3 regions of the Rothia sp. HMSC036D11 genome follow, and region 2 is predicted to be linked to each of the others. Evidence: riboswitches for the same ligand, from Rfam matches in the RefSeq annotation. Region 2 holds a riboswitch; each other region holds the start of a gene.
The links. A riboswitch is a leader RNA that binds a small molecule or an ion and turns the genes downstream of it on or off. The one in region 2 is predicted to bind S-adenosylmethionine.

Region 1: linked by a shared signal. The riboswitch ahead of HMPREF2958_RS01540 (AMP-binding protein) and the one ahead of HMPREF2958_RS01980 (methylenetetrahydrofolate reductase) in region 2 are both predicted to bind S-adenosylmethionine.
Region 3: linked by a shared signal. The riboswitch ahead of HMPREF2958_RS06940 (bifunctional o-acetylhomoserine/o-acetylserine sulfhydrylase) and the one ahead of HMPREF2958_RS01980 (methylenetetrahydrofolate reductase) in region 2 are both predicted to bind S-adenosylmethionine.

The regions. Positions count from the first base shown of each region.
Region 1 covers NZ_KV815277.1:125,251-133,989, forward strand. Annotated here, with positions in the region: gene HMPREF2958_RS01530 (zinc metalloprotease) at 1-443, opposite strand, end outside; gene HMPREF2958_RS01535 (hypothetical protein) at 1,029-2,132, shown strand; SAM riboswitch class I at 2,406-2,522, shown strand; gene HMPREF2958_RS01540 (AMP-binding protein) at 2,528-4,672, shown strand; gene HMPREF2958_RS01545 (MFS transporter) at 4,853-6,595, opposite strand; gene HMPREF2958_RS01550 (SDR family oxidoreductase) at 6,833-7,525, shown strand; gene HMPREF2958_RS01555 (acylphosphatase) at 7,814-8,131, shown strand; gene HMPREF2958_RS01560 (glycosyltransferase 87 family protein) at 8,316-8,739, shown strand, end outside.
Region 2 covers NZ_KV815277.1:244,471-250,495, reverse strand. Annotated here, with positions in the region: gene metE (5-methyltetrahydropteroyltriglutamate--homocysteine S-methyltransferase) at 1-2,189, opposite strand, end outside; gene HMPREF2958_RS01980 (methylenetetrahydrofolate reductase) at 2,232-3,143, opposite strand; SAM riboswitch class I at 3,221-3,329, opposite strand; gene HMPREF2958_RS01975 (aldo/keto reductase) at 3,643-4,644, shown strand; gene HMPREF2958_RS01970 (sugar porter family MFS transporter) at 4,765-6,025, shown strand, end outside.
Region 3 covers NZ_KV815302.1:109,036-117,774, reverse strand. Annotated here, with positions in the region: gene HMPREF2958_RS06975 (SRPBCC domain-containing protein) at 1-202, opposite strand, end outside; gene HMPREF2958_RS06970 (ArsR/SmtB family transcription factor) at 199-555, opposite strand; gene HMPREF2958_RS06965 (ABC transporter) at 660-1,454, opposite strand; gene HMPREF2958_RS06960 (hypothetical protein) at 1,464-2,234, opposite strand; gene HMPREF2958_RS06955 (ABC transporter ATP-binding protein) at 2,231-3,232, opposite strand; gene HMPREF2958_RS06950 (MFS transporter) at 3,631-4,839, opposite strand; gene HMPREF2958_RS06945 (ArsR/SmtB family transcription factor) at 4,983-5,333, shown strand; SAM riboswitch class IV at 5,477-5,590, shown strand; gene HMPREF2958_RS06940 (bifunctional o-acetylhomoserine/o-acetylserine sulfhydrylase) at 5,700-7,046, shown strand; gene HMPREF2958_RS06935 (homoserine O-acetyltransferase MetX) at 7,142-8,425, shown strand; gene HMPREF2958_RS06930 (MerR family transcriptional regulator) at 8,551-8,739, opposite strand, start outside.

The DNA.
Region 1 (8,739 bases), 120 kb from region 2:
ACCTCGTTGCCGCCTCCCAAGTTATACTTGGCACTCCGGGCAGAACCTGCATCTAGGTGAAGATTAACGCCTGCCCTGCCGTCAGGGTTAGTAACATTCAAGTCAGCGAAAGACTGCACGATGCGGTCCAGTTCTTCCTCACTGGCAAGCTCGCCGGGCATGTAGTCCATCTCAACGAATACGTCTTTGTGGTAGGGATTTGCGCCCATTTTCTTGTAATCGACTTCAGGTCTACCATCACCATCAGCATCGTATCCGTTGGTTTCCACGCTGTCGGAAAGCCCGTCACCATTAGTATCAGGTGAAGCCACCTTCTGGGCGACACCCGGGTTACCAGGGGCGAATGGCAACGTGTCTGCCGAGGCGGGCAGGGAATTCAGAGGGACGAGAAACACCAGGCTGACGAATGCCAGCATCAGGCGCGCTATAGTACGTAGTTTCATGAGAGATATTCCTTGTGTCGTTGTGTTGAGCGAGAGGAAATCTTTCTATGAGTGAGCGGTATTCATGGTAGGGAACCTATGGTGTGGCAGATTCCCACATGCAACGATGCGCATTAGTGGCATTGTGGTGCCGTTTGAGCAAGAGAGTGGTATATGAACGGTTGTATATGAATAACCGATAGATTAAGATTTCACCTGCATCCTAGCACCGTAAAATTTTATAAATCTGTGACATAAAACAAGTTTTGGGAGCGGACCACATCACAGGAATAAGTAAAGGTTTCCAGCAACATAACCCGCTCCCGCACGCTGGCAGCATACAAGGCTAGAGAATAAGACCTTGTTCTCGTGCATCATCAGCCGTTATGAGATTAATCTCAATCTCTGGTGAAGGTTCAGGGCTTATCTCACGTCATATCTTCCGCGTAATTTGAGGATGCTCAGATCGGGGCGAGTAAGCGTTTTATCGTAAAGATTTCATGTGTATCTTACATTGTTTAGGATTTTTGGGGTATATCCCGTAAAATTATTACTGGCGTGTAATCCGAGCGCCACTTATTCACCCAACCACTCATAGGAGTCATTGTGACCCACGCATCTACGCGGGGAGGTCTGACGCGCCGTCGTGTTCTGGCAGGCGCCGCATGGACAACCCCAATTATTGTTTCTTCCGCTGTAGTTCCGGCTTATGCGGCTTCGTATGATGACACGCGCCCTGACTACGGTATTTTTACCCAGGCGTTCGTCACCCACCAGGAACTAGACACTAACAGTTTCCTGGGGCTAGATTCATTTAGCGGCCCGGTTGAGAACGAGCACGCCAGCGTTCCGGCAGGTTCCAGTGGCCTCTACTCGGCTGGCGGCGGTAAGTTTACCCCCGGCGGCAGCATCGGCAAGGCAAAGTGGGGCGGTGCAGGTTTCTGGTTCTCAGCGCCCAAGGCAACCACTAAAGACGGTAAGCAGACATACTACTCGGGTACCACTACCCTACTCGCCGGTGCGCGCCTGCGCTTGGAGCACCGTTTCGTTTTCCCCGACTGGGCCGAGATCGACGGGGCAGAACCCCCGGGCTGGAATAAAAATACTGACGATTTTGCGGTTTCCCTCGTCGTCAATCCCACACCAGAAAACGGCGATAATCCCCAGCTCGTCGCCTTCAACGGTGGTGCTATGCACGGTTACTTCAGCGAGATGACCGCCAACGGCAATGAGCTGATAGGCTACGTCGATATTACGCTTGACCATGATGTTGTAGCTTCCAGTCATAACGGCGGCGGGACTCAGGTCTACAACCAGATCTTGGCCAGCCAGTTCGGTACACATTTTGAAGATTTCTATCTCGAACGCTACGGTGTGACCACCACCTTGACGATCCTCAGCGGCACTCTGCGCTATGAGCCCGAGAACGGTGCCCCCAAGAGTGATATTGACCTGACCGGTCAGCAGGCTGTGGCCTCCATCGATCATGTTGGCGAACCTGAGAATCCAGATCCGAGCACTCCCAGCACCCCCAGCGACAAGTCAAAGTCCAACTCGACGGGATCAACGGGCGACCAGAAAAACAAGGATCAAGAGAGCGACTTCATCGTCCGTAACGATATTCAGATCGATCCTAACGACTGGTTATCCGGGCAGAAAAACCCTAACGGGGCCTCGAAAGGCTCAACTAACGCACAAAAACAGAACTAATCGGTAATTTTGGGTGAGTAAACGGCACTCCCACCGGGTAAATCCTCTTAACGAGGCGCATCCCGGTGGGAGTGTTTTTCTTGTACTGTTCGCGAGCAGGTGGTTTTTGACCCGAGCAGGTAGGAAAATCCTACCTGCTCGCGGGTATGGGGTGTGGTGTGGATGCGTGGGCGTGGGTGCAATGTTGCGGAATGTTACGAACGTGGCACATACACGCGCAATATGACGGGGTGTCTTTGCACCTGCGCCAGCTACAGGGTTTACTAGATTGGTAATCCATCTAGAGCGACCGAGAGACCTGGCTCGACGACGTCGCAGCAACCTCGCCTGCGGTGGCGCATCATGCGCCTTCATAACGCCGAAGGTGCTAACGCCAGCAACCGATGGGAGATACTGTGGGACTTCCCTCCCCCTTTTCATTCACGAATCCTCTAGCACCCACCCCCAACCCCGCGCACGAATCTGACGAGGCGCGGGTAGCGTTCTGGGAGAAACAAGCCGAGCGCTTAAGCTGGGGCAAGACCTGGGACAACGCACATACCTTCCACAAACCGCAGGTTATCGGAACCGACGCTGAGGGCATCGAAGAATACTCCGTACCCGAGATTAAGTGGTTCGAGGGCGGCAAACTCAACGTCGCCTACAACTGCGTGGACCGCCACGTGGAGGCTGGCCGCGGCGACAAAGTAGCCCTCTATTTCGAGGGCGAACCCGGCGACCGTGAAGCTATCACCTACGCCGAACTGCAGCGACGCATCGCCCGCGCCGCTAACGGCCTGCTCAAACTCGGCGTGCGTAAAGGCGACCGTGTGGTAATCTACCTGCCGGTTATTCCCGAAACCATTATTTTCACGCTTGCGTGCGCGCGCATCGGCGCAATTCATTCGCTTGTGTTCGGTGGCTTCTCGGCGGAAGCGCTGAAATTCCGTGTGGAAGACACCGGCGCGAAGGTTCTGATCACCACCGACGGGCAGAACCGCCGCGGCAAGGTCGTGCCCGTGAAGGTGAACGCCGATGAAGCATGCTCGGGTGAGAACAATATCGAGCATGTGATCGTGGTGGATCGTACAAGCGCCGCAGACCCCGTAGCACACGCGCAGGTTCCCTGGACGACCGGGCGCGATATTTGGTACCACGACCTGGTGGACGATCAGCCCGATACCCATGAGTACGAGCTGCATGATGCAGAAGACCCGCTGTTTATCATCTATACCTCCGGCACCACGGGTAAGCCCAAGGGCCTGGTGCACACGATGGCGGGGTATTTGGTGCAGACCGCATACACCCACGCGCTGCTGTACGATCTGCTGCCGGACTATGTGGATGAAGACGGGGTGCTGCGTCCCGATGAGCTGTCTGCCGTGAACGACCCGGCGAAGGTTGAATCGACCGTGCACTGGTGTACCGCCGATCTCGCGTGGGTGACCGCGCACACCTATGAAATCTATGGTCCGCTTGTGAACGGGGTGACCGAGGTAATTTTCGAGGGCACCCCCAATACTCCGCATTACGGTCGTCATTTCGAGGTTATCGAACGCTACGGCGTCACCAATTATTACACCGCGCCCACCCTGATTCGTTCCCTCATGGGAGCTTTTCCTGACGGCCCCAAACCCGGAAAATACGACTTCTCAACTGTGCGTCTGCTCGGGTCTGTGGGCGAGTCCATTAACCCTCAGGCGTGGAAGTGGCTGCGCAAGCACGTGGGTGGGGGTACCGCATCGTTTATCGATACATGGTGGCAGTCCGAGACCGGCTCGACCATCTGCTCCCCACGACCACATGACCCCGCCTTCGCGCCCGAAGGGACCTTCCCCGAAGGCACCCCGCACTGCACTCCCCTTCCCGGATGCGCCACCCGCGAAGTCCCCGGCGTCTCGGTGCGCGTGGTGGACGAGCACGGTGACCTCGTTGAGCCCGGCAAACAGGGCTTCATTGTGGTCGATAAGATCGGTCCCTCCATGGCGCGCACCGTCTGGGGCGACCCGCAACGCTACCTGAATTCCTATTGGAAGCACTACGGTACGCGCGGCTGGTTCCTCGCCGGTGACGGCGCAAAGGTCGATGATGAAGGCAATGTGTACATCCTGGGGCGCATCGACGATGTGATCAACATTTCCGGGCACCGCCTCTCGACCATCGAAATTGAGTCTGCGCTCGTGACGCACCCGGCCGTGGTGGAGGCTGGCGTGTGCCCCGTAGAGGACGAGCTAACCGGTCACCAGGCAGTCGCCTATGTGACGCTCACCGACGAAGGCCGGGCACTCACCGAAGACGAGCTGAAGACTGTGCTCACCCAGCATGTGCGCGAGCATATTGGTCCTATCGCTAAGCCCAAGGATGTGGTCGCGGTCGCCGATATTCCTAAGACTCGTTCGGGGAAGATTACCCGCCGTCTGCTCGGTGAACTCTACCAGGGGCATAAGCTGGGCGATATTTCTTCGCTTCAGAATGAGGAGGCGCTCGGCGCTATCGCACAGGTGCTCGTAAAAACCGGGCGAGTAGACCCGGAGGCGTTCGCAGAGGATCAGGCGGCATAGGGGTTGTGCCTGGAAGCAGCATCGCGCCGACTCTGATAGAAAGGTTCTCTGCAAGCGCGAACGTTGTACGGACATAGCCCCCCCCCCAATATCCTTAAACTACAGTGCGGCATATAACCTGTTGGTTATATGCCGCACTGGCTATATACACTAGTCAAACGTTATATTCCTCAAAAGGAATTATGGATTCTTCGCTTCCTTTTCCGAAGAAATCGGTTGCGTCTCGTCTGCGGGGTGGGCGTTGGTGGAGGCGGTCACCTTTGCATCAGGATCGACATCAGAAGAGTGTGAATCGTCCCGTGTCGAGTCAGCTTCCGCATGCGGCTCAGTCGTATTCTGCCCGGATGTCCATGCGCCCTTATCCACCGGCTTGGCGAAGAAGAGACACGCAACCATGCCCACAACTGCCAGAACCAGCGCCAGCATCAGTGAATCGTTCATCGCGGTGGCGATAGGTTCGCGCAGGAAGTCGGGAACCTGACCGCCAGACATCCCTTCACCGCCGACGGCGGGGGCGTTCATGGCGCTTCCGCCTGCGCCGGTACCTGAGGGGCGCATCCGCTGCATGGTCTGCGCAATCTGGTCGGCGATCAGACCGCCCATGAGCGTGGCAATACCCGCCGAACCGAGCACACCGGCAACCTGACGAGTTTCGTTATACACGCCCGACCCGGCACCGGCTAAACGAGGCGGCAGGTTACGGGTCGCGGTCACCGCCAGCGGACCCCAAATCATAGAGTTGCCGATGCCCAAAATCGCAAAGGGTATAAGCAGAAGCGCGAGGGATTGATCCGCCGTCATCAGAGCGCGCAGAACGACAAACCCGACTACCAATAGAGCAAATCCCGAGACCGCATACCATTTGGGGTTTGACGTGCCTAAACGCTTACCAATGACCGGAGAGAGCGCACCCGAGAACAGGGCGAGCGGGGCGGTCATGAGTGCTGCCTGGGTGGGGCTCATACCGCGCACCTGCTGGAAGTAAATAGTAGTTGGGAATGCCATTGTCAGGGTGTGCGCGCCCATTGCCGCGATAGCAATATTCGATACCGAGAAGTTGCGGTCTTTAAACAGTCCCAGCGGTACCAACGGCTCTTTACGGTTAACGGCCTGCCACACGATAAAGAGGGTGAACACGATGATGCCCGCGATAATCATGCCCCATACGCTCACCGGGATTCCGGTTCCCCACAGTGACTCGGTGATAGTGCCCCAGTCGTAGGTAGAACCCTCCTGAATGCCGAAGACCATTAGGAACAGGCCGATAGCGGAGAGAACCACGCCCAGCCAGTCGAAGTTGTGCTGTTTGGAGGGGAAATGCGGGATATTCCGTACCGCCAGATAGGTGCCGACCACGCCGATAGGGATATTGATGAAGAAGATCCACGTCCAGCCGGGACCATCCACGAGCAGACCGCCAGCGATAGGGCCCACGAGCGATGCGATACCGGCCGCCGCACCCCACACGCTCATTGCCACCCCGCGTTTATGCGGCGGGAACATGAGCGTAATAATCGACATGGTTTGCGGGGTCATAATCGAGGCGCCTATCCCCTGCACCACGCGCGCAACGATCAGCATCTCCACATTGGTCGAGAGCCCGCACCACAGCGAAGAGAGGGTAAAGACCACCATACCGAGCAGGTACATCTGCTTCTGCCCGAACCTATCGCCCAGGCGACCGGTAATCAGCAGCGGCACCGCATAGGCGAGCAGGTAGGCGCTGGTCACCCAGATCACGGCGGAGAGCGAGGCGTTGAGCTCATGCTGCATATGGGGCAGCGCCACGGTGACGATAGTGGTATCGAGCAGGATCATAAAGAACCCGATCACGAGTGACCACATGGCAACCCACGGTTTCTCGGCGGTTTGCTCCATTGATGGTGCGCTGCGGTGCGTCTTTGATGCGGCTGGCTCTGCCATAAATCCCCTGCCTTGTCTTCTCGGCGGTACCGCCGGGCAATAAAAACCTAGCACTTCATCATAACGCCGTCTTGAGCCCCGCACGAGAATTCTCATCATGCGGCGCTGTCTGAGCGCATCAGCACAGGGAACTCGGGTTCCTGATGTTCTCAGGAAGCACAGAAAAACCATAGACATTGCGGCGCAGCAAGCCTAGCCTGGATATACAAGTATTTTTCAACACACAGGGAGGATACGATGGCTAACGTTACGATCATTGGCGGGCACGGCAAAGTTGCTCTTCTGGCAGAACCGATGCTTCGTGAACGCGGACATACGGTGAACGCTATTATTCGTAGTGAAGATCAGTCGGCAGATATTATGGCGACCGGCGCTAACCCGGTGGTTGCCGATATTACCACCCTGAGCACCGAGGAGATGGCGAAGCTCTTCAAGGATTTACATACAGAAGTGCTGGTGTGGTCCGCAGGTGCGGGCGGTGTAGGTGGTCCCGAACGCACCTATGCGATTGACCGTGACGCCGCGATTCGCTCTATGGAGGCGGCACAGCAGGCGGGCATTCGACGGTACATTATGGTCTCGTATTTGGGGGCCGGAACCGAGCACGGGGTGCCCGCAGATAACCCGTTCTTCGCGTATGCGGAGGCTAAGGCTGAGGCCGATCAGCATCTTCGCGGCACCCGATTGGAGTACACGATTCTAGGCCCCGGCATGCTCACGACCGAGGATGAAGGCGGTATTAGCGTGGGGGTCGATCCGGTGTACCACTCCGATTTGAGCTCTCATACCCCGCGTGCCACCGTGGCGCGGGTGCTCACTGAGGTAGTCGATGATTCCAGCACGATCGGCAAGGGCATCCCTTTCACCGGCGGCGATACCGAGATTCGGCAGGCTCTCGCTCAGGCACCGTCAAGCTCACAGCTGCGCTAGGGTTTGCCGGATGCGCCTGTCCCGGCTAAGTGCGGATGCGCCCCGAGCCTCTTCACGGGTTCGGGGCGTGTTTTTCTCTCGCGCAAGGTTGGTTCGCGCGCCGGGGTGCGGGATGTTTGGTACTTATCCCCGTTCCTGCGCGCGGTCGCGCTCTTGTCATGTCAGATTTGCCCTCGCAGTGTGCGGGTATTATCTCGCGACGAGTTCCGGGGCGGCTATTCCGTTGGTGCCGCATCGCTCGGTATCCTAAAGTACCAGGTATTTTTAGAGCAACTGCAGGAGGTTCCCGTGGGATTCTTCGATCTCTTCGCCGACAAAACCCCGGAAGAGCCCGCCGAGGCGCAGCTCACCGCCTACGTTCAAGGCAGGGTTCAGGGTGTGGGGTTCCGATGGTGGTGCGCCGGGGCCGCCAAACCGCTGGGATTGAGCGGATACGCCGAAAACCTGGATGACGGTCGGGTGAAGGTGATCGCGCAGGGAAGCCGCGCATCCTGCGAGCGCCTGCTGGAGACCCTTAATTCGGGTGATACCGCCGGGCATGTGGACTTTGTGGATGCGTCTTTCACCGAACCGCAAGGCACGTTCAAGGGATTCGGTACCCGGTAGCGCACTCCCCTGCCACCCTGCTAAAAAGGCTCTTTATGTGAATAAAGAGGCGTTTTGGACGCTTTATTCACATAAAGAGTCTTTTTATGCTCCCGATGCACCCCGCAGTATGCCCCAAATACCCGGTAACGTGGAATAATAGTTTACGCACTCATATCATTCACGTATTTCATGAAGGTCTTTGATGACACGCTATCGCTGGGGCATAACCGGTGCCTGCATTCTTTTCTTAGCTGGAGTTATTGTTTATAACCTGCGCGAATTTTTGGCATATGATTATCTGGTCTATTATGCCGGGGGTAAAAGCGTTAACTGGTTTCTTGATTACCCCAGCAGCCTCTATGATCTCGATATTCTTCGTGAAACTGTGCGGGCAGAAAACTTTAGATATATTTTCGGTGACAGCGGCCTGTGGCTTGCGTTTACGTACCCGCCGTTTGCATCGCTCCTCTTTATTCCCGCATCGTTTTTGCCCCTGCGGGTAGCAATCGGTCTTCATCTGGCATTTTTCGTGCCCATTGCCTTCTATTGCGCCAAGGTTCTGCGTGATTATCTGGTAAAGCGCAATTCTCGGCTGCTTTTTGAGAAATATCTTTCGCCTTTTTCCT
Region 2 (6,025 bases):
GCGGCACGGATCAGCTCCTCAACCTCGGCCTGCGAAGGCACACGCGGCGAGTGAATATCCCACACGCCCGGTCCCAGCCCCGAAACATAGCTTTCGGGAATATCCGCCAGCAGCTCCATATGCGAGCGCGCCGCCTCAATACTGGTCACATCCGCATTCAGGGCATTAATCGAATCAATAATCTCGTTGAATTCCGAGTAGCACAGGTGGGTGTGAACCTGAGTTTTGTCCTCGACCGCGCTCGTCGCCAGGCGGAACGCATTCACCGACCACGCCAGGTACGCGGGCTGCTCATCACGGCGCAGTGGCAGAAGCTCACGCAGTGCCGGTTCATCCACCTGAATGATGCGGATGCCCGCCTCTTCCAAATCGGCGATTTCGTCGGCGAGCGCCAATGCCACCTGATTCGCGGTTTCCTCGCGCGGCTGGTCATCACGCACGAACGACCAAGCCAGAATAGTCACCGGGCCGGTCAGCATGCCCTTAACGGGACGATCGGTGAGCGACTGGGCGTAGGAAATCCAGGGCACGGTCACGGCCTCGCCGCGCAGCCCTTCACCTGAGCGTTTCACATCGCCGAACAGCACCGATGGGCGGGTGCAGCGTGAACCATAGGACTGCACCCAGCCGTGCTTCGTCGTGGCGAAACCATCGAAATTCTCGGCGAAGTACTGCACCATGTCGTTACGTTCGGCCTCACCGTGCACGAGCACATCCAGGCCCAAATCTTCCTGGAGTTTAATAACGGAGGCGATCTCTTCACGCAGGAACTCGTCAAGCTGCTGCTGCGTGATTTTACCGGCACGCGCCTCTGCACGGTGGCGGCGAATATCGCCGGTCTGCGGGAACGAACCAATGGTTGTGGTCGGCAGTTTCGGCAGATTCAGATCGGCTTGGGCATCCCGGCGGGTCTTCAGTTCGGGGCGCTCAAAATCCTGCGGTTTCACGGATGCGGCACGCTCACGGATTGCCGCATTATGCTTACGCGGATCCGCTGTGAAACGTGCTAGCGCTTCGTCGGCGGTCTTCAACTCTGCCTCAACCGCAGACTCACCGTCGGCAAGACCGCGGGCAAGAGTCACGATCTCGGCGACTTTCTGGTCGGCAAAAGCCAGACCGTCTACGGGCACATCGGCGGGGTCTTCAAGGTCGAGATCGTGCGGCACATGCTGCAGCGAGGTTGAGGACGCGACCGCCACCTCGCCGCCATTAATGTTCTGGAGTGCGTGCAGAAGCGCTCGCAGATCGGCACGCCATATATTGCGTCCGTTAATGGCACCCGCCACCAGGGTTACGCCGGAGTCTTTGAAGGCAGTCAGTGCCTCGGCATCGTAGAGCGTGGAAACCAGGTCGAGATGCAGAGCCTCAATACCGGTGTCTAACAGCGCGGGCAGGTTCTCGCGCAGATTGCCGTAGGGGCTTGTCACCAGGATTGCGGGACGGTTCGTTTCGGCTGCCAACGCGGTGTAAGTTTTACGCACCAATTCGGCGATTTTGGCGTTGGGAATGTCGCGGTCCACGGTCAGGCCGGGTTCGTCGAGCTGCACCCACTGCACGCCGCGCTCCGCCAGCTCGGCGAGTACCTGCCGGTAGGCTTTCACGAAATCGTCTAGGCGATCCAGCGGTGTGAATCCTTCGGGCGAACCCTGCTCGGCTTTCGCCCCGAGAAGCAGAGTGAGCGGGCCGACCAGCTGCGGGCGCACCGTCACCCCGTGCTCCTTGGCGACTTCAAGCTGCTCGTCGATAGCCTCAAGATTCAGCGTGATCTCGGTATCCGGACCGATCTCGGGCACCAGGTAGTGGTAGTTCGTATCGAACCATTTCGTCATCTCCAGCGGAGGCAGCGTCTCTGTGCCGCGCGCTAGAGCAAAGTACCCGGGTAGATCGAGCAGGCCGCGCGCATCCTTGGCGTCGGCAAGACGCTTGGGCACGAGGGTGAAAAGGCGCACGGCGTCGAGCACCTGATCGTAGTACGAGAAAGTCGCCGGGATAGACGAATCGGTGGCGCTAAGACCGCGTTCGATCACACGGTCATAGTAGGTGCGCTGCACATCTGCGGCCGCCTGGCGCAGCTCATCCTGCGTGATTTTGCCTTTCCAGAACGCTTCCTGTGCCTTCTTCAGCTCGCGGAAACGGCCCACGCGGGGGTAACCGACGATGGTTGCTGCGGGGAATGGGGTGCGGGTCATCCTAGTTCCTTACTGTGGGAGGGTGTCAAATAAAAGGGGAGTTTAGAGGTATTGAAGATCGCTTAGGGGGAGTTTGAAACGGTTCGAGTAGCGCGGAACGTCGAGTTCTTCGAGGACGTCCAGCACAGCCTCATGCTCGTTAAATGTGAAGAAATGCAGGCCGGGGGCGCCAGCATCAAGCACCTTGCGACATTGGTCGAGCGCATGTTCCACGCCGATGCGGTGCAGCTCGCGCGGATCGCTCGCGGTTTCCAGGCGATGCGCCAGCTCGCGCGGCACTTCGAGCCCGGCAAGCTCGCACAGCTTCGTCAGCCGAGTCAGCGAAGTAACGGGCATAATACCGGGAATAATGGGCATTTCCACCCCGGCAAGGCGCGCAGCATCTACCAGCCCCGAATAGCGCTCGGTCTCAAAGAAAACCTGGGTGATGGCGAAATCCGCCCCGGCACGCTGCTTTGAAAGCAGAATCTCAATGTCTTGAAGAAGCGAGGAAGACTCGGGGTGCTTATGCGGGTACGCCGCAACCCCAATCGACACCTTCCCCGCAGCAAGATGCGCGAAATCCTCACGTTCCACCCTGCGAATCAGTTCCACCAGGTAGCGGGCAAAAGGTAGCTCAAGCGGGCGCGCGTTTTCGGGCGGAATATCGCCGCGCAGCGCTAAAAACCCGCGTACTCCAAGCCCCAGAATCAGACGAACCGAGCGTTCCAAATCAGCCACGGAATGCCCCACGCAGATTAGATGCGCCAGTGGGTTCAGCGAGGTTTCATGTACCAAATGATCGAGCAGAGCCAGCGTCTTTTGGCGGCGCTGCGCATCGCCCGAATAGGTGACGGAAACGTAATCCGGGTTGGTTTGCTCAAGCTCGGTGATGGTTTTGAGCAGGGAATCGCAGCTTGCGTGCGACCGTGGCGGATACAGCTCGTAAGAAAGAGCCGGGTGAACTGTCGTCATTTTCATTCCTCCGTGTTCACCCGATAGAAGCGTGCCCGAAGGTACGCCGAATCTTAGCAAGACGCGAAGGGAATTCACTTCTATCGGTTCTGGCGGGAGCACCTTGTCCGTCCACCCCATGGGTGGAGGCTGGCGAGGTTGCTGCGACGTCTAAGAGCCAGATCTCTCGGTCGCTCTGGATAGATAACGTTCCTATTCTAGGCAGGATGCGCGGTGCCAGCAAGAATATGTCGGCACATGTCGTCGAGCGGTCATAACCGCTTAATATTGTGGGATGCGGCGAAACATTACGTCATACGGGTTCGCGGCGATGCGGGTCAGCGCGTTGAAACCTCCACCTGATTTGGCCGCAAGTTTAGCCGCGAGCAGATAATATTTCGACGAGCAGATAGCGGAATGTTATCTGCTCATCGAAATACTATCTGCTCGCGAGGGAATTGCAGAGCGCCGCGAACGTCATGTTGCGACCATACACTGTCAAACACGGTAGAGTAAATGTATGGAACGCATCGAATCTCCCGCATATGCACGCCTGGGGAACTCCGGGCTGGTCGTGCCCTCCGTCGGAATCGGCTGCAACAACCTGGGACGCCCCGGCACCCCCACTCAAACCCAGGAAGGCACCAACGCTGTTATCGCCGCCGCAGTCGCCGCTGGCATCGGCTTCTTCGATATTGCCGACCTGTACGGCGCCGAACCCGGGCTGTCAGAAACCATGTTCGGTACCGCGATGCGCGAACTCAACCTCAACCGTGATGACCTGATCATCGTCACCAAATTCGGGCTTCCCACCGGTACCCTCAACGGCAACGACTGGGATGCGCGCGGCTCACGCCGATACATCATGCGTGCCGTCGAAGGTTCACTGCGCCGCCTGGGAACCGAGTACATTGACCTGTATTTCTACCACAGCCCCGACCCGAACACCCCGCTGGAAGAAACCCTATCTGCTCTAGATACGCTCGTGACCAGCGGAAAGGTTCGTTACCTGGGGCACTCCAACTTTGCGGGGTGGCAGCTTGCCCACGCCGAGCATCTCGCCCGCGAACTCGGCACTGAGCGGTTTATCGCCGCCGAAAACCACTACAACCTGCTTGACCGCCGTGCCGAACTCGAAATTCTTCCCGCCGCCCGCCACTTCGGGCTCGGGGTTCTCCCGTATTTCCCGCTTGCCAATGGGCTTTTGACCGGAAAATACCGCCGCGACAGTATCCCTGCAGGGTCACGTCTGTCGCATTCCAAAGCGCAGGTACTTGCGCAAGCCGACTGGGAACAACTCGATGCCTACCGCGAATTTTGTGCCGATCTGGGAATCTCTGAGGTTCAAGCCTCCATCTCTTGGCTCAAACAGCAGAACCCCGTCGCTAGCGTGATTGCCGGGGCAACCACCCCCGAACAAGTACACGCAAACGCGCAGGCCGCAAGCGTGCGTTTCAACGATGACGAACTGGTGCGGCTCAACGAGATTTTTCCAGCGCCCGAAAGCATCGCGCTTTTCTAACAATCTCCTTCGCCACTGCAAATATAGCCAGCTGGAAATATAACTAATCGGGAATATACCCAAGCCAGCAAGCGTTTAAAGACTGTGCGGTCTCTCAACCTGTGCCGTACAAGACCCCTCATGAAAGACAAAAATACCCGCATGAGCATCACCACCGAGCCGCCGAACCGCGCCAGTGCACTACCCCCGCTCGGGCAGGGCGCGCACACCCGCCGCCTAGGCGTTATCGCGCTGGTGGCAACCTTCGGCGGGCTCCTCTTCGGGTACGACACCGGCGTTATCAACGGTGCCCTCGACCCCATGAGCCGCGAACTCGGCATGGACAACACCATTCAAGGCTGGGTCACAGGCTCCCTCGCCTTCGCTGCCGCCCTCGGAGCCATGATCACCGGGCGTATCTCAGATGTCATCGGACGGCGCAGAACCATCATCGGACTCTCAATCCTCTTCATCGCGGGCGCGCTCGCATGCGTCTTCACCCCCAGCATTGCTGTACTGTTGATGGGCCGCACGATGCTCGGGCTCGCTGTGGGAGGCGCATCCGCAGTCGTGCCTGTATTCCTCGCCGAACTTGCACCCTACGAAATTCGCGGCTCACTCTCCGGGCGTAACGAACTCATGGTCGTCGGTGGGCAGTTCGCAGCGTTCATCGTGAACGCCATCATCGGCAACCTCTGGGGTGAACACGACAGTGTATGGCGGTGGATGTTCGCCGTCTGCGCCTTGCCTGCGCTCGCGCTTTTCATCGGTATGCTGCGCATGCCCGAATCCCCACGCTGGCTTATCGCGCAGGATCGCACTGAGGATGCGCGCGCCATTATGCGGCGCATCCGCCCCGCCGAACGTGCTGATGCCGAAATCGCGGACATCGCGCGTTCGCTTGAGGAAACGCGCACCCAAATCGGCGCGGAGACTAGGGGCAGCACGGGTAAAATCCTGCGTGAAAAATGGTTTGTGCGGATTCTGCTGGTCGGTATTTTGGTAGGTGCCGGGCAGCAGCTCACTGGTATTAACTCGATCATGTACTACGGCATTAAGGTGCTTAAAGAGGCCGGGTTTGACGAAGGTTCGGCTCTCATCGCGAATATCGCGCCGGGCGCTATCGCCGTGGTCGGCTCAATCTTTTCGCTGCGCATGATGGAACGTGTGAACCGCCGCACGATGGTGATCGCTGGGTATTCGCTGACCGCGTTTTTCCACCTGCTGATCGGGGTAGCGTCTATGCTCCTGCCGGAAGGCAGCCCCGCGCGTCCCTATATTATCCTGGCGCTTGTGGTCGGGTTCGTGGGGTCGATGCAGACCTGCCTGAACGTTTCGACATGGGTGCTGATGAGCGAGCTGTTCCCGCTTCGGGTGCGGGCGGTCGGCATGGGCCTTTCCG
Region 3 (8,739 bases), on a different contig from region 2:
CCCTCCCGTCTGGGGAAAGGTATCGCAGGCGACCCGGCTCGTCCTCGATGATTTCAACCCGCGAACCAAAGAAATACTGGGAAGTGAACTCGGGCTGGGTGATCGCCTCCCACACGCGCTGCGGCGGGGTGTTTTGAATAATCACCGAGCTGATAACCCTCTGGGGACGTGGGGGAGTGCTTGGGTTGTCGGCGGTGCTCATGAGTCTTCCTCCTCTAAATTCTTCTGCAGGTCAAGAAGTGCTGAACTTTGGTGGGCGGTGTATTTATCGATCCAACGGTCGTGGATACGGCGAATCGGCACAGCGTTGAGGTAGTGGAGCTTTTGGCGGCCTGAGCGCTGTGTGATCACAAGGTTTGCTTCTTCGAGGATGCGCAGATGCTTGGCCACTCCGAAGCGAGTCATCTCCAAACCTTCTTCAAGCTGTCCCTGGGTGAGGCCGCCGGTGGTGTAGAGCTTATCGAGCAGCTTTCTGCGGGTGGGGTCTGCGAGAGCTTTGAAAACTGCGTCATCATCCATAACACGAGAATATGTGACTATATAGTCACCTGTCAAGGGTAGGAGGTTATTTTGGGTACACACAAGCAGCAGATTTTTGGCCAAGAAGGTGAGAAAATCACCTTCTCGGCCAAAACCACCTGCTCGCGAGAAGGGAAAGGTTATAGCAGGTTCGTGCGTGCACCCGAGCGGATGCGTCGCGCAGCGGCATGCACTAGGACAAGCCCTGCGAGTGCCCAAAGTACGCAGACTAACACCTCAGTCACAACTGTTGAATCCATCACTTCAGAAGAGCCGCTCACCAAAGCAATCGTTCGTCCGCCGGGAACCAACGTACACAATGCCGCCAGCCACACCGGGTATGCATCTACCGGCACGATCACACCCGCACTGATAGGCAGAAGCGCTCCTAAGATAGTTCCTCCCAGGTACGGGTCCGAGAGATACAGCCCCAGCCCAGCAGCGAAAACACCCAGACATACGCCCGCTATGAGAGCCAGAGGTAAGAGCGTCACAGAACGCACAAGCATGGACAGGCTGCCTTCAACGGAACCACCGAAACCGGCATAGGCCGCTGCAACACCCAGGTTCGTGATGCCAGTGATCAGAGCCAAAAGCACGGGCATTGCAGAGACTCCCAGCCAATAAGCCGCATCAAACCGTCGAGCGGTGCACACCTGCTCGAACACTCCCAGCCAGCGGTCGGTCGCCGCGCGCGCCACAACACCGACTGCCACGCCGAGTACCACGCTTGCCAGGGCAGAGGCACATGCAATCCGCACAGGATCAGGTGCGGAAAGATCGCGTCCTAGTAGAACGCTGAACAGCACGCTCATCCCCGGTACGATCACGAGGGCGCTGAGGGCCGTACCAGCTGTGGCGAAGGTGATGGATGAAGACCACCCAACCTTGGCGGTACTGTTCAGACGATAGAGAAAGTTCGTTCGTTTAAACATCGCAGCCTCCTAGATTGCACCCAGAGTGCCGTGCACCGTTGCCGCGCGCAGCGCTCGCCTACCCAACAGATACCCCGCGAGCATCCAGAGGGCTGTGACCGCACAGGTTTGCAGTACCACGCCCAGAAAGTCACCGAATGAGTTCATAGGCATTTGCCCAAGCAGAACCTTCACGGGTGCCTGAATCGGAATCAGTGTGCCGAGCGCATCAAGCCATGCAGGCGCGGAACTCTCGGTAAAAAGCACCCCGGAAGCCACGAAAACCGGCACGAGCAGCAGCTCCTCATAGGCGATAGCGTTCGGGGTCGCCACAAAGAACCCTGCAATCACAAAGGTCACCGCCAGACACGAGACCCACAGCAGCGGAAGACCCACCAGATAGCGTGCACCCACCTGAGTAAAGTCCGTAAAACCTACCGAAAAGGTGCACAGCGCCCAGATAGCCCAGGCCAATGGCAGGGCGGCAAGCCCAAAAATGGAGGCAGTTGAGACCACCGCTGCGAGCGCCCGCAGCGGGTTCACGGCACCATTGAGCAGATACACGAACGTTCCCCGGTAGCGCTCAAAGTTGAGGATCCCGGCGGCAACAATGCACATGTTCCAGGTGCCGATAATGCCTGCGCGAGTCCAGGCGAGGGTCGCATCTACTGGCCAGGCACCGGCGGCGAGCGCTTGCAGGGCCGTCGCCCCAAAGGTACTCAGCAGTAGCAGCTGCAGGAAGTAGGGTACTGTGAGGAATTGGCGCAGGGAAAAGGACATCAAGCGAAGTTGCCGGTTCATCGTTTCAGTCCTTCCGCCATAGCCAGATATGCCTCTTCGAGAGTGGCTGAGCGAGTATACAGTGGCGTGAGCATCTGAACCTCACGTTCAGCGAGAATATGGGTCAGTAGAGACTCTGCGTGTCCGGTACTGAAGGGGTGCGACCCTTCCGAAACAGAACGTTCATTCCAGTACACGGTGATCTCCCACTCGCTGCCGCGCGGGGTCAGTAACATTGTTCCCGCATCGCCCAAAGACCGAGCAAGTTCTTGAAGCACCGCTCCAGCATTCGCACCCACACGCCCCACGGTGGTAGCGGAAATCCCGGCATGCGCAGTAATATCCGCCACTGTGCCCGAAACCGCCACACGACCGGCCCCGATGACTGTCACTCGATGCGCTAACTCCTCAATCTCGCCCAGCAGATGGCTCGTGAGTAAAATAGCGGTGCCATCATCAGCGAGGGAACGAATCAACTGGCGTATCGTCAGTGAAATATCTGGGTCAAGCCCATTCGTCGGCTCATCCAAAAGCAGCAGTTTCGGCTCGCCCAGCAGCGCCCGCGCGATGTGCAGACGTTGTTTCATGCCGCGGGAAAACTCCTGTACCTTCTTCGCGGCGACATCTGCAAGATCGACCCGTTCCAAAGCGCTCGCCACCTGGGTACGGCGTTTGCGCGCGCTAACCCCGGCAAGGTCGGCAAAGAAGAGAAGATTATCGCGGGCGGATGCTCGCGGATAGAACCCGGTATCCCCGCCGAGCGCAAGCCCTAGGGACGCGCGCGCACGCTGGGGGTGCGCAAGCGCATCCACCCCGTCGATGCGCACAGTTCCGCTCGTGGGAGTCAGCAGTGTTGCGCACATCTGCACAACCGTTGTTTTCCCCGCTCCATTGGGACCGAGCAGAGCATGAATTTCGCCGGAAATTATGCTGAGTGAAACATTATCGACAGCGGTGAAAGCGTGTTCACCCTTGCCAAAGGTGCGGCATAGCTGTGCCGCGTCAAGAATTGTAGACATTGTGATAAAACCTTGTGGTGCTTAATCACCCGAAGCCGCTTGAACATGGTGTTTGTACGCCTGCAATACGTGGGACGGGTGAGATGAATAGTCGTGAGAGAGGCACTTCGTAGTGCCTGAATAATCCCAAGTCACCGACTGCAGGTGCGGAAGGTATAACAATGAAACCCTCAGAACTTTGGTGTTCAAGGTGCTCACTATGCGCTCCTGGAATGTATCGAACCAAAGCAGGGTTATTTCTGAAATTTTTAGAGCCCACCATCTGGGCGGGCATTCCGCGAGCCGGTGCGACTTTAGCGGGAGGTCATACCTCATCACTCCTAGATTCAAGGTTTCCATCAGTGTAGCATGGCTCACGGAATGCTGTGATTAAATTTTTTTGATTTTATTCGAAGAAGTTAAAACGATTCCCCGTTTTTCGGCCGGAACGCTCCGCCAAGTGCATAGACACCAAGAGAAATTGCGATTGCACATGCACTCATGACGGCTATACCGCTATACCCCGGAAACTGTGTAAGTAATGTACCGCCGACGGCACCGCTGATAGTTGTTCCAGCGTACATTGCCGTGTTTGAGAGGGATGATACAGTACCGCGAGCTATAGCGGTATGGCTTTGCAGCTCTCCCATGAGGATGGGGAGCATAACTCCTCCGAGAAAAAGTGCAAGCGTAAAAATACCTAAAGCAGTCCAGAAATTAGCTGTCAATGACACTGAGAGATACACAATACTGAGTGCAATAAGCCCCACGAGCATAGTCTTTTGCATACCTATGTGCGCGACGAATCGTGACCCTGTGAGGGAGCCTAGAGCGTTGCCACATCCGATTACAAGCATGGCGAAACCGATGGTTGTCTGCGATGCCCCAAAGTCTCGCGCAAACCATGAACCTATGAAAGATAGAGATGCGAATACTCCTGTCTGGAAAATCAGGTACGCCAGGAGGGATAGCAAAAGTGAAGGGGCTTTTAAAACGTGCAGGTAGGGAGTCAGAAAATTTCCATCTTGCGCCGCAGCCACAGGGGGAATGCTGGGAAAACGTGAATAGAGTATACCCAAGAGAAGAAGAGACGCTGCGGCGATTGCAAAAAATGGTATCTGCCAACCATAAGTAGAGAGGAAGGAACCCACAGGAATACCGGCGATTTGGGCTATGGCAAGCCCAGCAGTTGCGTACCCCATAGTTTTAATAATGGCTTGTTTCGGCACTGTCATGGGGATAGATGCCCAAATCTGCGGTGAGATCAGAGAAGCGAACACTCCCGCAAGAAACCGGGCGGTAAAAAGAGACCAAAACCCCCATGCTAAACCGCATAAGCCTGTAAAAACCGTAAAGCCGATGGAACCGGTAAGAATAATGCGCCTGCGATCAATGCGGTCTGATAATGGGCCTGCAATGAGTGCGAAAACGGCATACCCTAAAGCGTATGCAGAGACGAACCACCCCGATTGTTCTGTGCTGGTATTGAACTCCTTGCTGAGCAGTGGCAGCAGAGGGGCGGTGAGCAGAGTGTCTGTGCCGATGACAAAGAGAGTGCTGAATGAGACAAGCCGCATGGTTGCCTCAGAATTTTGAGGTAGCTGATGAGATGTATTGTGAGAATTCATGGTGTACCTTTGATATTATTTCTATGTTCGTCGAAATTAAAATAAATCTATATTATGCTAAAGGGCAAGCCCAAGAGGTAATATTCTGTCACAGAGTCCTGCAGGCTCAATACGTTATGCGAAAAACCCGGAAAGGCGTGGTTATGGGTAAGGAACGGCTGCATCACCCCACCTCTGATGACGTGACGTTGGATCGTGTCCTTGGTGCATTGTCAGACCCCATTCGACGAGATGTTCTCGCACGCATTGCAGACCACGGGCCACAGTTCTGCGGTGATTTTGACTATGGAATCGCCAAATCTACGATGTCTTATCATTTCAAAGTGCTCCGAGAATCAGGGCTCATGCACACCGAAGTGCTGGGAACGCACCGTAAAATTACGCGCCGAGACAGCGTGATTGAGAATCTTTTCCCCGGTCTTTTAGACTCTGTTGGACTACCACCGGGCCAAGGTCAATGGGATGAATCTGCTGCGGATACTACAAGTGCCTGACTCGGCTAATCGGGCTTAGAGTACACAAACCCCTAAAATAAGGTCAGAGCAAAGGCAATTCATAAAACGTCATCTTTGCAACAATGCGCCGAAAACACGCATCCCGCTTGACCGTGTGCGCTTCCTATGAAACTCTAGATGCAGGTCATGAGAGCCAGTGATAAGCCCCAGCTAGCTGGCCGGCAACCCTCCTCCGCGGTGGGGTGCCCTGGGTGAGGACCAGGCGTTGAACACAAAGTACAACGCAAGCGCGGGACCGATGTGCCCGATTCTGGTACATCGTTTTTTCGTTTGCAGAGAAGAAAGCCTAAGAACTCTGTACCGAAATCGGCATGCGGCCCCCTGAACTATCACAAGGAGCTTCGCATGAGCAACACTACAGTCCCGACTCCCGCCAACCCCGCCGGTTGGAAATTTGAAACCCGCCAAATTCACGCGGGGCAGGCACCGGATGCTGCAACGGGAGCTCGGGCGTTACCTATCTACCAGACCACCTCGTTCGTTTTCGAGAACGCAGAACAGGCCGCTAACCGTTTCGCTCTAGCTGAGCTTGGGCCTATCTATACCCGTCTGAACAACCCCACCCAAGAGGTTATCGAAAACCGCATCGCATCCCTTGAAGGTGGAGTAGGGGCGCTTTTGCTGGCCTCAGGTCAAGCGGCTATTACCTATGCGATTCTCAACATTGCGGGCGCGGGCGACCATATCGTGGCTTCCCCCTCGATCTACGGAGGAACCTACAATCTACTGAAATATACGCTTGCCGACCTCGGCGTTGAAACTACGTTTGTTGAGAACCCGGACGACCTGCAGCAATGGCGCGATGCGGTTCGCCCCAATACGAAACTCTTCTACGGAGAAACCGTACCTAACCCCCGGAACGATGTGCTCGACATCGAGCCTATCGCCCAGATCGCCCACGACAATGGCGTTCCCCTAATTGTCGATAACACTGTTCCCACTCCTTACCTTGTGCGCCCCATCGAATTTGGTGCGGATGTGGTAATCCATTCCGCCACAAAATATCTGGGTGGGCACGGCACCTCAATCGGCGGCGTTATCGTGGACTCCGGGAATTTCGACTATGGAGCCAATCCCGAAAAATTCCCCAAGTTCAACGAGCCAGCACCTGGCTATCATGGTTTAGTTTATGCCCGTGACTTGGGCAAAGACTCTGCTTTTGGTGCGAACCTTTCCTATATTCTCAAGGCGCGAGTTTCGCTTCTGCGCGACACCGGGGCGGCGATCTCTCCAACCAACGCCTTCAACATTGGTATCGGTCTGGAGACCCTCTCCCTGCGCATCGAACGCCATATCGAGAACGCGACCAAGGTCGCAAACTGGTTGGAGGAGCATCCGCTGGTCGATCAGGTGATCTGGGCCGGTCTGCCTTCATCGCCCTGGTATGAGCGAGCCCAGAAGTACCTGCCGAAAGGGCCGGGCGCCGTTGTGGGATTCACTCTCAAAGACGCAGACCTGGAACAGACTCGCACCTTTGTGGATGCTCTGCAGCTGCACTCCAATGTTGCGAATATCGGCGATGTACGCTCGCTCGTGATTCATCCCGCATCCACCACTCACTCGCAGCTTTCCGAGGAAGAGCTAGAGGCAATTGGGGTGAGCAAAAACTTTGTGCGCCTCGCCGTAGGGGTCGAGAATATTGACGATATTATCGCAGACCTAGAATTGGGTTTTGCAACTCTGAACGCCTAACCTGCACCGCCGCGACCGGGCTGCACAGTAAGTGCCCGGTCGCGGTATCGGTTTCTCGCCTGCCATTACCAACTACTGGTTACCGAGGAGAAAACATGACGGAAAATACCGTACACGCCACCTATCTGTCGCAGCTGCAGTATCCCAGCGCTCAGGGGTACCTGCGGCAGATGGCGATCGGTGATTTCACCCTCGAAAACGGTACCGTGCTTCCACAGGTGAACATTAGCTACGAGACGTGGGGAACTCTTAATGAAGCTGGGGACAACGCGATTCTTATTCTGCACGCCCTCACCGGTGACACCCATGTCTCGCGCGGGATTCCCACATCGGATATGCCTGCACCCAGTATCCGTGCGGTCGAAAGTGATGGTTGGTGGGAAGGCATCGTGGGGCCGGGCGCGGTGGTCGATACCACCAAATATTTTGTGATCGCCCCCAATATCTTGGGTGGATGCTACGGCTCAACCGGCCCGGCAAGCATCGTACCCGAGGGGTACCCGGGCGCCGGAAAACCCTGGGGATCACGCTTCCCTTACGTCACTATTCGCGACTCGGTACGAGCCGAAGCCGAACTTATCGCCCGGTTGGGGATTAAGAGTTTTCACCATGTCATCGGCGGATCGCTCGGCGGAGCACGCGCTATCGAATGGGCGGCAACCTTCCCCGAGCTGGTACGCGGATGCGCAGTCATCGCCGCCGGTCCCGCCGCCACTGCCGAACAGATTTCCTGGGCACACACCCAGAACCTCGCCATCCGTGCTGATGCCAATTTTGCTTCCGGCGATTATTATGGGGGAGCGGCACCCACGGCCGGGCTCGCGTTGGCGCGGCGCATAGCCCACACCACCTACCGCAGCCCAGCCGAGCTGGAGCATCGCTTTGGGCGGCAGGCAAACCGCGGCGAATCCACCGACGGCGGGTCCATCGGTGAGAACCGCGGACGATATGCGGTCGAAAGCTACCTGGACCACCATGGCGATAAGCTCGTTGAGCGTTTCGATGCCAATAGTTACCTTGCCGTGAACGAGGCCCTGATTTCACACGATGTTGCACGCGGGCGCGGCAGCCTCTCGCATGCGCTTGCGCTCAGCGATTGTAAGTGGACTATCGCCGCCGTAAGCACCGATCGCCTGTTTTTTCCGCACGAATCGTATCGTCTGGCGGAGGCGCTGCCGGTTCCCGTAAAGGTCGATATTATCGAATCCGACCACGGACATGACGGTTTCTTAGTCGAATCCCGCCAATTGGAGGCGATTCTCGCTAAGGCTCTCGGAGTCCCGGTTCCCGAGCGAGAGCGCGCTGTCGATGAAGAAAAATCTCTTCATGATATATCCGCTCTTTTCGGTTCGCCTCTTGAAACACAAAAACAGAACTAGCTTTCGTTTTTGATACATCTGAACACAGAAACCGCACATAAAAGCCTTGTGAAGACTATATTTCGGCGTGAAATAAGTCCCCACAAGGCTTTGTGTACGGTACCGATAATTGTGAATGGACGAGGTTAGCACCAGGTCACATTCTCGGGGTCAAGGCCGTGAGCGCGGGCATTCTCGTAGATGATGTCCCGTAGCCAGACAGCCAGTCCCGCAGCGAGCTTCTCGTAGTGCTCGTTAAAGCGGGCATCCTCAACATAACCGCGTGCCAGAATTACGTGCTTGGCGGGGGTTACTTCGAAGAAGAAAAGTGAGGT